DNA from 2 places in the Desulfosporosinus youngiae DSM 17734 genome. Region 2 is predicted to be linked to the other one. Evidence: riboswitches for the same ligand, from Rfam matches in the RefSeq annotation. Region 2 holds a riboswitch; the other holds the start of a gene.

Region 1 (4,419 bases), 460 kb from region 2:
CCAAATATGATCTGGATAAAAACGGGTGGATTGATGAAAACGATGCTATTTATGAAAAACTGCGGATTTGGATCAAAGATGCCCAGGGTAATGACTTATTATTGGCTCTGGGCGAAAAGGGAATTGGTGCCATCTATCTGGGAAATGTCAATACCAGCTTTGCCCTAAAGAACAGCAACAACGAATTAAACGCCCAAATCCAAAAAACCGGACTATTTCTTAAAGAAGATGGCAGTGCCGGAACGATTCAACATGTTGATTTAAGTGTATAAGAGCTTTTCATGGAAAAGTCTTCAATCATGAGCTAGCATAAAAAGACTCGTCAAAAGAAAACCTTCCTTTCAGCAGATAGACCATATCAAAAACGGCAATAGTTTTCTCGAAATCATTTTCTAAATTATTTTCCAAGTCGCTCATTGCCTCTGGCATATCTGCAGCGTTCCCCCCTTTTTGACTCCAAACAACAATCTCACCCAAAAGTAGTTCTCCACCTTCTGCAGGAATCTCTTTTAAAGAAGTCTTCGGTTGAAATGTGCCCAAGAATTTTGATTCTTCTCTTTCCGGCCAAGTTATTATTGCAACTCTACTTTGATTAGTAAGACCATAAAATTTCCAATTTTCTTCGCTATTCTCGTTATTTCTATCCATCGTAATTAACATTGCGGTTTTGTCCGGAGATAAAGTGTAGCCTCCTCCATCAATCTGATTGACTTTGTTCCCTTTTTTGTAAATGTCTACCCAAACATCCATCCGGTTTATTCTCTCTGGAGGCGTAATTTCAAAAGAGAATATATATCGACCGTCAACTATCTCTTTTGAAGATTCTACAGTCTTCACTTGACCTTCCCATTGTTGAGTTATCTCATTTTGCGGGTCTCCAGGCGAAATTGGGCTACAAGCAATAAGGGTAAAGCTGCAAATCCATAAGAATAAAATAAAATACCTTTTCAAACTTTTTCTCTCCTATGTAATATTTTTTTGAGGATAGGGTGGCCTTTCCAGCCACCCTATCCTCGTGTTAAAACATCAAAGAAGCTTGGTCTCTTCCTTTTTGCAGGAATAAATTCCATTCCAATCCCCTTTTACTGCAGTTTTTGCCTGTTACCTAAACAGTTCGGCAGTCTTTTTGGCGACCCGTTCGCCAAATATTACTGCTCTTTCTTTTTGACCTGCATCTCCATCTTTAATACACACAGGGCCATAATGAATAAAAGGCTGACCTTCTCCCGCACCCGACGAATAAACTAACATCCCTTTAACCAACAATTCAGCAAGGAGTGCCAGTTCTGCGACTTCCGCTCCGCCCCCTACATAATTGGCGGTTGCAAAAACAGCCCCTAGTTTTCCGGCAAACATGGGATTACTGGATGTATCCAGCCATTGCTTAATTTGCCAGGAAAAAGTGCCGGCAATGGTTGGTGTACCGACGATAATTGTTTTTGCTTCGTTTAAAAATTCGTAATCGGCTTCTTCAATAGACATAGCTTTCACTTCAACTTTTTCGGCTTTCTTGGCACCTTCCGCAATAAGATCTGCTACCTTCTTGGTATTTCCGGTCTTACTAAAGTAAACTATTGCGATTTTCATAAAATCCCTCCCTTTTATCAACTATTCTAACACTATTCCTAATAGTGGAAAATAAGCTGGGGGAATTAATTGTCTTGGAAAAGAAAAATGCCAATAACCCCTTATGGGTGTATTGGCATTTTTCAATCCTCTTAAAATCAATTAAATTATATCCGCCCTCTGTTCTCTCGCCTTACGATAGCTGATTATATCATCCACCGTAACGACAGGCATCTCGTTTTTTTCAGCAAAGGCCACAATTTCAGGCAGACGCGCCATAGTGCCATCAGGATTGGTTAATTCACATAATACACCATAAGGTTTTAACCCGGCAAGTCTCATTAGATCTACATTCGCTTCCGTATGCCCGGGCCGCTCCAGCACTCCTAATGGCTTAGCCTTTAAGGGAAACATATGTCCCGGACGACGAAGATCCTCCGGACGCGCTTGATCGGCAATCGCCGCTTTCACGGTCGTGACCCGGTCAGCAGCCGACACGCCCGTCGTAACCCCCTCTGCAGCTTCGATAGAAATTGTAAAAGGAGTTTGATAACTGCTTGTGTTGTTTTCCACCATCATGGGTAATCCTAACTCCTGAACCTTTTCCTCAGGCAGGCACAGACAAACGATTCCACTGCCTTCTCGAATTAACATAGCCATTTGCTCGTCGCTTAAGTGCTGGGCCGCGAAAAAAATATCTCCTTCGTTTTCTCTTTGTTCGTCATCAGTGACCAAGACTCCCCGACCACGCCGTAATGAGTCAAGCGCCTTTTCTACTCTCTCTAATGAGGTTCCGAAACAAGTTAATAAGGTCTGATTCAAAGTAACACGCCTCCTAATTTTAGTCGACTTACTCGAATCAGGGCATAAAGACAGACAGCAGGCAAAAACTAAAAAACTCCACTGCAGATTTACTGCAGTGAATTAGATTATGCAGACTCCCTTATCCTCTTTCATCCGGACTATACCGTCGGCACTGGCCTTTCACCAGTTCTGCTGACCTCTTCGGCAAGAAGAGCGCTCGCGGGCTCCCTAGAAACAACTAGGATACCGCCGGTGGGGAATCTCACCCCGCCCTGAGAATAAGTCATTCACCTATAAGTATACTCTTAGCCGGTGGTTTGTCCAGCTTTTGCTTCTCTGGGGGCAAAAAAACCTTCCAGCTCCCTTTCGCATTCTCTAATCTCTAATCAAGTTATACTCTTGTTCTGTTTTTTCATAGTCATTCGCATAGTTTTGACCCCATTTACACATGGCATCTAAAATTGGCAATAAACTCTTACCTGCTTCAGTTAGAGAGTACTCAACTTTAGGCGGTATCTGAGTGTAGATGAATCTCTTAAGTAATCCACAATCTTCTAACTCTCGTAATTGTTGAGTTAACATTTTCGCTGTTACATTAGGCAATATTTTTCGCAATTCATTGTAACGAAGGGTTTTGTTACTTAAATACCATAGTATTAAGGCTTTCCATTTTCCCCCAATAAGAGCTAAGGTTAATTCCATCGAGCACTGATATTCATTATTTTTAAACTTAATCACGAGAACTCACTCCTAAAACTTACTCCAGCTCTGACCATACCCCTACCTACACCTATATAATAAGATACTTTCAGGTACCATGGTATACCTTTATATACTATAGCACAAAAAGGTACGTACTTGCTTGATAGTATTATATCGTATATTATAATACCAATCAATTGCCCAAGCAATTATAGAAGGAGTGTTCGAGAATGAAAGTTGTAGCATTTAATGGAAGCCCTCGGGTTAATGGCAATACGAAGCAAAGCCTGGAAATTGTTTTGAATGAATTAAGAAAAGAAGGCATTGAAACCGAGATTGTTCAATTAGGAGGGCGTAAAGTATTTGGCTGTTTAGCCTGCGGCAAATGTGGAGAAACGAAAGATAATCGCTGTATACGCAAAGATGATGAAATGAATACTTTCATTGAAAAAATAGAAGCAGCCGACGGCATTATTATTGGTTCACCTACTTATTTCAGCAATGTGAGCACAGAAGTCAAAGCTTTAATTGATCGCTGCGGCTATGTAGCCAAAGCTAACGGCGGTGCCCTCTTAAAAGGGAAAGTCGGAACATCTGTCGTTGCCGCCCGCAGGGCTGGGTCAACCTTTACCTACTCGGCCATTAATTTCTTTTTTGGCATCGCTGAAATGGTTATTTGCAGTTCGAGTTATTGGAATTTGACATTATCTCGTGATCCCGGCGAAGTTCAAAAGGATGCTGAAGGGGTTCAGACCTTCCAAACTCTTGGTAAAAATATGGCACAGCTCCTAAAACAAGTTCGGTAAATTGAAAGTTTAGCCAGTATCGATTCCCGTGGAATCTCATGTCCATAGTGACTAAAGAACCCTGCTGACATATGCCGGCAGGGTTCTTTAGTCACTTTATGTAACGGTCGAAACTCAAAGTTCTGCCCAACTATCGCCAATTGAATAATGTGTTACTTATAACTTGATAAGCTTCACATATTCTCCATAAATAGGCCACGGAAATACAACAAATATAGTTTATATTCAATATGACACCCTTATTTTGTAAATCTTATCAATTTCAAAAGGAGCGATTAAGTGAAACTGGAAAAAATTAAACAGAGTTACCTTTGGCTTCTCATGATCCTATTATTAGCAGCCGGAATCGGAATTGGAGCTCTTTATGCTGCTAAAGATAACGTTGTCGCTAAAGTAAATGGGATATCCATCACTGAATCAGAGTTAAATAAACTATTAGTTCAACAAGGCGGAGCAGATGCCCTGGAAACATTAATCCAACAAAACATTATTAAACAAGAAGCTGCAAAACAGAACATCCAAGTATCAGAGGAAGACATCA
Region 2 (4,419 bases):
ATTCTTTTTTTCTTTGCTAAATCCTGCAAAAATTTCTGAATTTAATATTTATTTTATTCTAAAAATTTGAAATTACAAGATTAAAGAAACCTATAACAAGCCCCGAATTTTGAATATTTAAATTTGTTTAATTTTCAGTATATTCTGAAGAATTAAATTCTTCTCAGATGTAATTTACCGGCCATTTATTTTTGGGTTTCCTACCAGGCTATAATAGTCCTTGTGACTAATAATTAACTTTCTCCCATTCTTTTCTAGTTTAGAATAGGATAATTACGAATACTATGCAATAGAGCATAGTAAAAGGGCATAACAGATACCCCCACTTTTAGAGTGAGGGTATTTTTAAGATTAACGTTTAAACTTTTAGTTAATTAAAGGCCAAGGATGAAATGTAAGTCCAAAAGCGCCTGTACCTACATGAGTTGCGATGACAGGTCCAGCTTCGAATAAACCTATTTCATGCCCTGGAAAACGATCCTTAAGTTCGTCGAGTAATTCCATTCCCACATCAGGAATATTAACATGCATAACGCAAATTCGATAACGTTTTCCTGTCGATAATGCCCGGGTTAATTCATCAATGACACGCTGCCAAGCACGTGACCGTGAACGAACCTTGTCAAAAACATCGATTTGGGCATTATTATTAAAGTAAAGAATCGGCTTTATTTGGAGCAATGTTCCCAAAAGAGCTGCCGCTCCGCCAATCCGTCCGCCTTTTCTTAGGTTTTCTAATGTATCGACAATAAAATACATTTCAGTCTGTTGCATCAAGCTCTGTAACCCTTCCATAATTTCAGAAACCTTCTTACCTTGCTGAGCCCATTCAGCTGCAGCCCATGCCAATACACCAAGACCCAGAGCAGATGATTTAGAATCAAAAATATGAATATTTGAATTAGAGGCAAGTTCTTTCGCCATTTGGGCTGAATGCAGCGTCCCACTTATAGCCGAAGAAATATGAATACTTACAATATCCTCGATCCCCTCTGAAAACAGGGACTCATAAGTTTCTAAGAACGTACCCACAGAAGGTTGGGAAGTAGTAGATAAGCCTGAAATCCGACTTAATTTTTGAAAATAAATCTGATTGGTTAATTCCGTTTCAAAGAAGGTTTCGTCCCCGATATTAACATTAAGGGACACAACACGAATTTGAAATTGCTCCAAGATATTTTTTGGCAAATATCCGGTAGAGTCCATCACGATCCCTATTTTACTCAATTATCTTCTCTCCCTCATGAATCAAACACCTTGGAAACATCTGTATATGCTTGTATAAAGTATATCTTAAAATAAATTCCGTAGCAATCTAAAGCCCATCAAATGACAAACAATTTCATAGTGAAAATATTGTTTATCAAGAATAAAAGTTTATATATTGGTTGACAGGCTAAGCGTGATTTGTTAATATGATAATCGTTCTTAAATATTCGGGGCGTAGCGCAGTTTGGTAGCGCGCTTGGTTCGGGACCAAGAGGCCGTGGGTTCGAATCCCGTCGCCCCGACCATTGCAATTAAAGGGTTTCCGGCAAGGAAACCCTTTATCTTATCCTGTGGGCTAAGCTGCCTGGCTTTGAGGTCTGCATATTATTCAAATTATTTTTTAGAAGATCTTTTTTCAGATGGTCATAATCTGAAAAGAATGATAGAATGTCTGTTATTGAACATACTAATTATAATTGAGGGAGTTCTTCATAATGATACGAGGCCAGAAAACAACCATTCGTCCTATTGAAGAAGATGATATCGAAGAACTATACCAGTGGTATAATGATCCGGATGTTAATCTTTGGGCTAGTGGAGCTTGGCCGTTAAATACTCTTCTCAATAAAGATCAAATAGCTCTTAAATTCCTTGATGGATCTCCGGACATTTATCGTTATTCTGTTCTGGATGAAAATAATCTCCTTATTGGTACCATAGGTTTTAAAGACATTAATATCCCCGGCCAATCAGCTGCTCTGTATATAGTAATCGGCAATAAATCCTATTGGGGGAAAGGATATGGCACAGATGCCTTAATTGTATTCGTGCGCTTTCTTTTTAACCAATGGAATTTTCATAGAATTTCCTTAGATACTTGGGACGAAAATATCCGGGCAATTAAAGCCTATGAAAAAGTCGGTTTCAAGATCGAAGGCCGGCAACGTGAAGCTCGTTTCGTGCTGGGAAATTATCATGATGCCATTCTTATGGGTTTATTGCGGGATGAGTTTCTCGCTTTACACGGAAAATAATAGGGTTGCGTAAATCGATCGCCTGGAGTAAACTATAAACAATTCAATAATCACAATACTCCTCTGGGGTTGGGTGAAATTCCCTACCGGCGGTAAAGCCCGCGAGCCTTTTGGCAGATCTGGTGAAATTCCAGGGCCGACAGTAAAAGTCTGGATGAGAAGAGGAACAGCTAGTTTTATTTTATAGCGTGATGAACGCTTATTTAAGCTGCGTCCTTGTTTAAGACACCTGGAGAGAGACAGGTGTTTTTTTGTTTCTATTTTTTTCTTTGGGAGAAACTAAATCTGAAATTAAAGAAAGGAAACTCTAATGCACGAATCAAGTCCTTCAATTCTTAAAGATGAACAGTTCATGAGAAGAGCGCTTGAGTTAGCAGCCAAAGCAACAGGCAGAACTAGTCCAAATCCTTTAGTAGGATGTGTTATCGTTAAAGATAATGAGATTATTGGAGAAGGATATCACCACAAAGCAGGGACTCCTCACGCAGAGGTACACGCCCTTGCTGCGGCAGGAGATCAAGCGTCCGGCGCTACGGCTTATGTAACTTTAGAACCATGCTCACATTTCGGCCGAACTCCTCCCTGTGCCGATGCCTTGATTCGAGCCAACGTCAAGAGAGTTGTTGTAGCCATGCAAGACCCCAATCCATTAGTATCGGGTCAGGGGACAGAACGACTGCGAGAAGCCGGAATTCAAGTTGACCTGGGAGTTTTGCAGCATGAAGCTGAACGTACCAATGAAATTTTCCTTAAATCAATTACGACGGGTTTACCCTTCATTGTTTACAAGACAGCAATGACCCTCGATGGGAAAATTGCCACCGAGACCGGAGACTCGCGCTGGGTAAGCAATGAGTCCTCCCGCCATTATGTACATCAGCTTCGGGATGCATATGATGTTATCCTGGTTGGGAGTGAAACCGTCATTCAAGATAACCCTGCTCTTACCTGCCGTCTTCCCCATGGAAAAGATCCTGTTCGACTCATTGTTGACGGAAAATTACGGCTGGAGGAGAAGGCACAGGTACTGACCTCCTCTAAGCACAGTCCTTGTATTATTGCGACCACACTGGCTGCATCTTCAGAGAAAGTTCAACGCCTGCAAAGCCTTGAACGGGTTGAAGTCTGGCAATATAAAACTGAACGTCATGTCCCACTTGAAAAACTGCTGCGTGATCTTGTACTTCGCGGCTGGATAAGTGTTTTACTCGAAGGAGGCGGCGGGCTGGCAGGTACACTCCTGCAAAATAAGCTGATAGATAAAGCAGAACTATTTATCGCACCCAAATTTGTTGGCGGAACCGGCCCTTCTCCCCTTTCGGGTCTTCATATCAAAGCCATGTCGGAGGCTGTAACCTTGGACAATCTCAGTTTTGATATGCACACAGGTGACCTTCATGTTACCGGATACATTTCAAACTTCAAGCAATGAATGTATCAACGCACAGTGCGAAGATGCATTAGGGAGGAGATATATGTTTACTGGAATTGTCGAAGAACTGGGCACAGTTCGGGCCCTTCGTCTTTTACCAGACTCAGGACAACTTACCCTTCAAGCCCAAAAGGTTTTAAACGGCACTCAGATCGGTGACAGCATCGCCATTAACGGAGTCTGTTTAACCGTCATTCGGTTAAGTGATCGTGAATTTACAGTGGATGTAATGGCTGAAACATTAGTAAAAACCAATCTGGCTGAACTAAAGAGCGGCAGCCATGTTAACCTGGAACGGGCTTTACAGCTGCAAACTCGTTTAGGCGGACATTTAGTTAGCGGGCACGTCGACGGGGTTGGCAGTATTCGCCGGATTGTACCCTGGGGCATTGCCAATGTTTACGAAATCAACGCCCCCCCTGCACTTCTTTCATTTATGCTGCCGAAGGGCTCCATTGCAATTGATGGAATATCCCTGACCATTATAGATGTAGAAGCAGATTATTTTACAGTTTCTCTGATTCCCCACACATTTAAGGAAACCACACTTGGCTTAAAAGGGTTAAGTGACAGCGTTAACCTTGAAACAGACCTCATCGGTAAATATGTTGCTCGTTTCATGGGGCTTAATGGGAAAGCAGACAATAAAAAGCAGGATCTTTCACTAGGTTTTTTAGCTGAGCATGGATTTATTTAAACAGGTTGTTAGCAATGAAATTAATTGAGGAGTGAATGATATGGCAT

Evidence for each region. Region 2 has a riboswitch for FMN ahead of ribD (bifunctional diaminohydroxyphosphoribosylaminopyrimidine deaminase/5-amino-6-(5-phosphoribosylamino)uracil reductase RibD). Riboswitches for the same ligand answer to the same signal wherever they lie in the genome.
Region 1: another riboswitch for FMN. It lies ahead of ribB (3,4-dihydroxy-2-butanone-4-phosphate synthase); the one in region 2 lies ahead of ribD (bifunctional diaminohydroxyphosphoribosylaminopyrimidine deaminase/5-amino-6-(5-phosphoribosylamino)uracil reductase RibD).

What each region holds. Positions count from the first base shown of each region.
Region 1 covers NZ_CM001441.1:2,656,256-2,660,674, reverse strand. Annotated here, with positions in the region: gene DESYODRAFT_RS12260 (hypothetical protein) at 1-272, shown strand, start outside; gene DESYODRAFT_RS12255 (hypothetical protein) at 298-951, opposite strand; gene DESYODRAFT_RS12250 (flavodoxin family protein) at 1,102-1,587, opposite strand; gene ribB (3,4-dihydroxy-2-butanone-4-phosphate synthase) at 1,729-2,388, opposite strand; FMN riboswitch at 2,508-2,654, opposite strand; gene DESYODRAFT_RS12240 (winged helix-turn-helix transcriptional regulator) at 2,746-3,108, opposite strand; gene DESYODRAFT_RS12235 (flavodoxin family protein) at 3,303-3,878, shown strand; gene DESYODRAFT_RS12230 (foldase protein PrsA) at 4,158-4,419, shown strand, end outside.
Region 2 covers NZ_CM001441.1:3,113,583-3,118,001, forward strand. Annotated here, with positions in the region: gene DESYODRAFT_RS14410 (DegV family protein) at 367-1,227, opposite strand; tRNA gene DESYODRAFT_RS14415 (tRNA-Pro) at 1,438-1,514, shown strand; gene DESYODRAFT_RS14420 (GNAT family N-acetyltransferase) at 1,704-2,243, shown strand; FMN riboswitch at 2,299-2,413, shown strand; gene ribD (bifunctional diaminohydroxyphosphoribosylaminopyrimidine deaminase/5-amino-6-(5-phosphoribosylamino)uracil reductase RibD) at 2,554-3,675, shown strand; gene DESYODRAFT_RS14430 (riboflavin synthase) at 3,719-4,372, shown strand; gene DESYODRAFT_RS14435 (bifunctional 3,4-dihydroxy-2-butanone-4-phosphate synthase/GTP cyclohydrolase II) at 4,413-4,419, shown strand, end outside.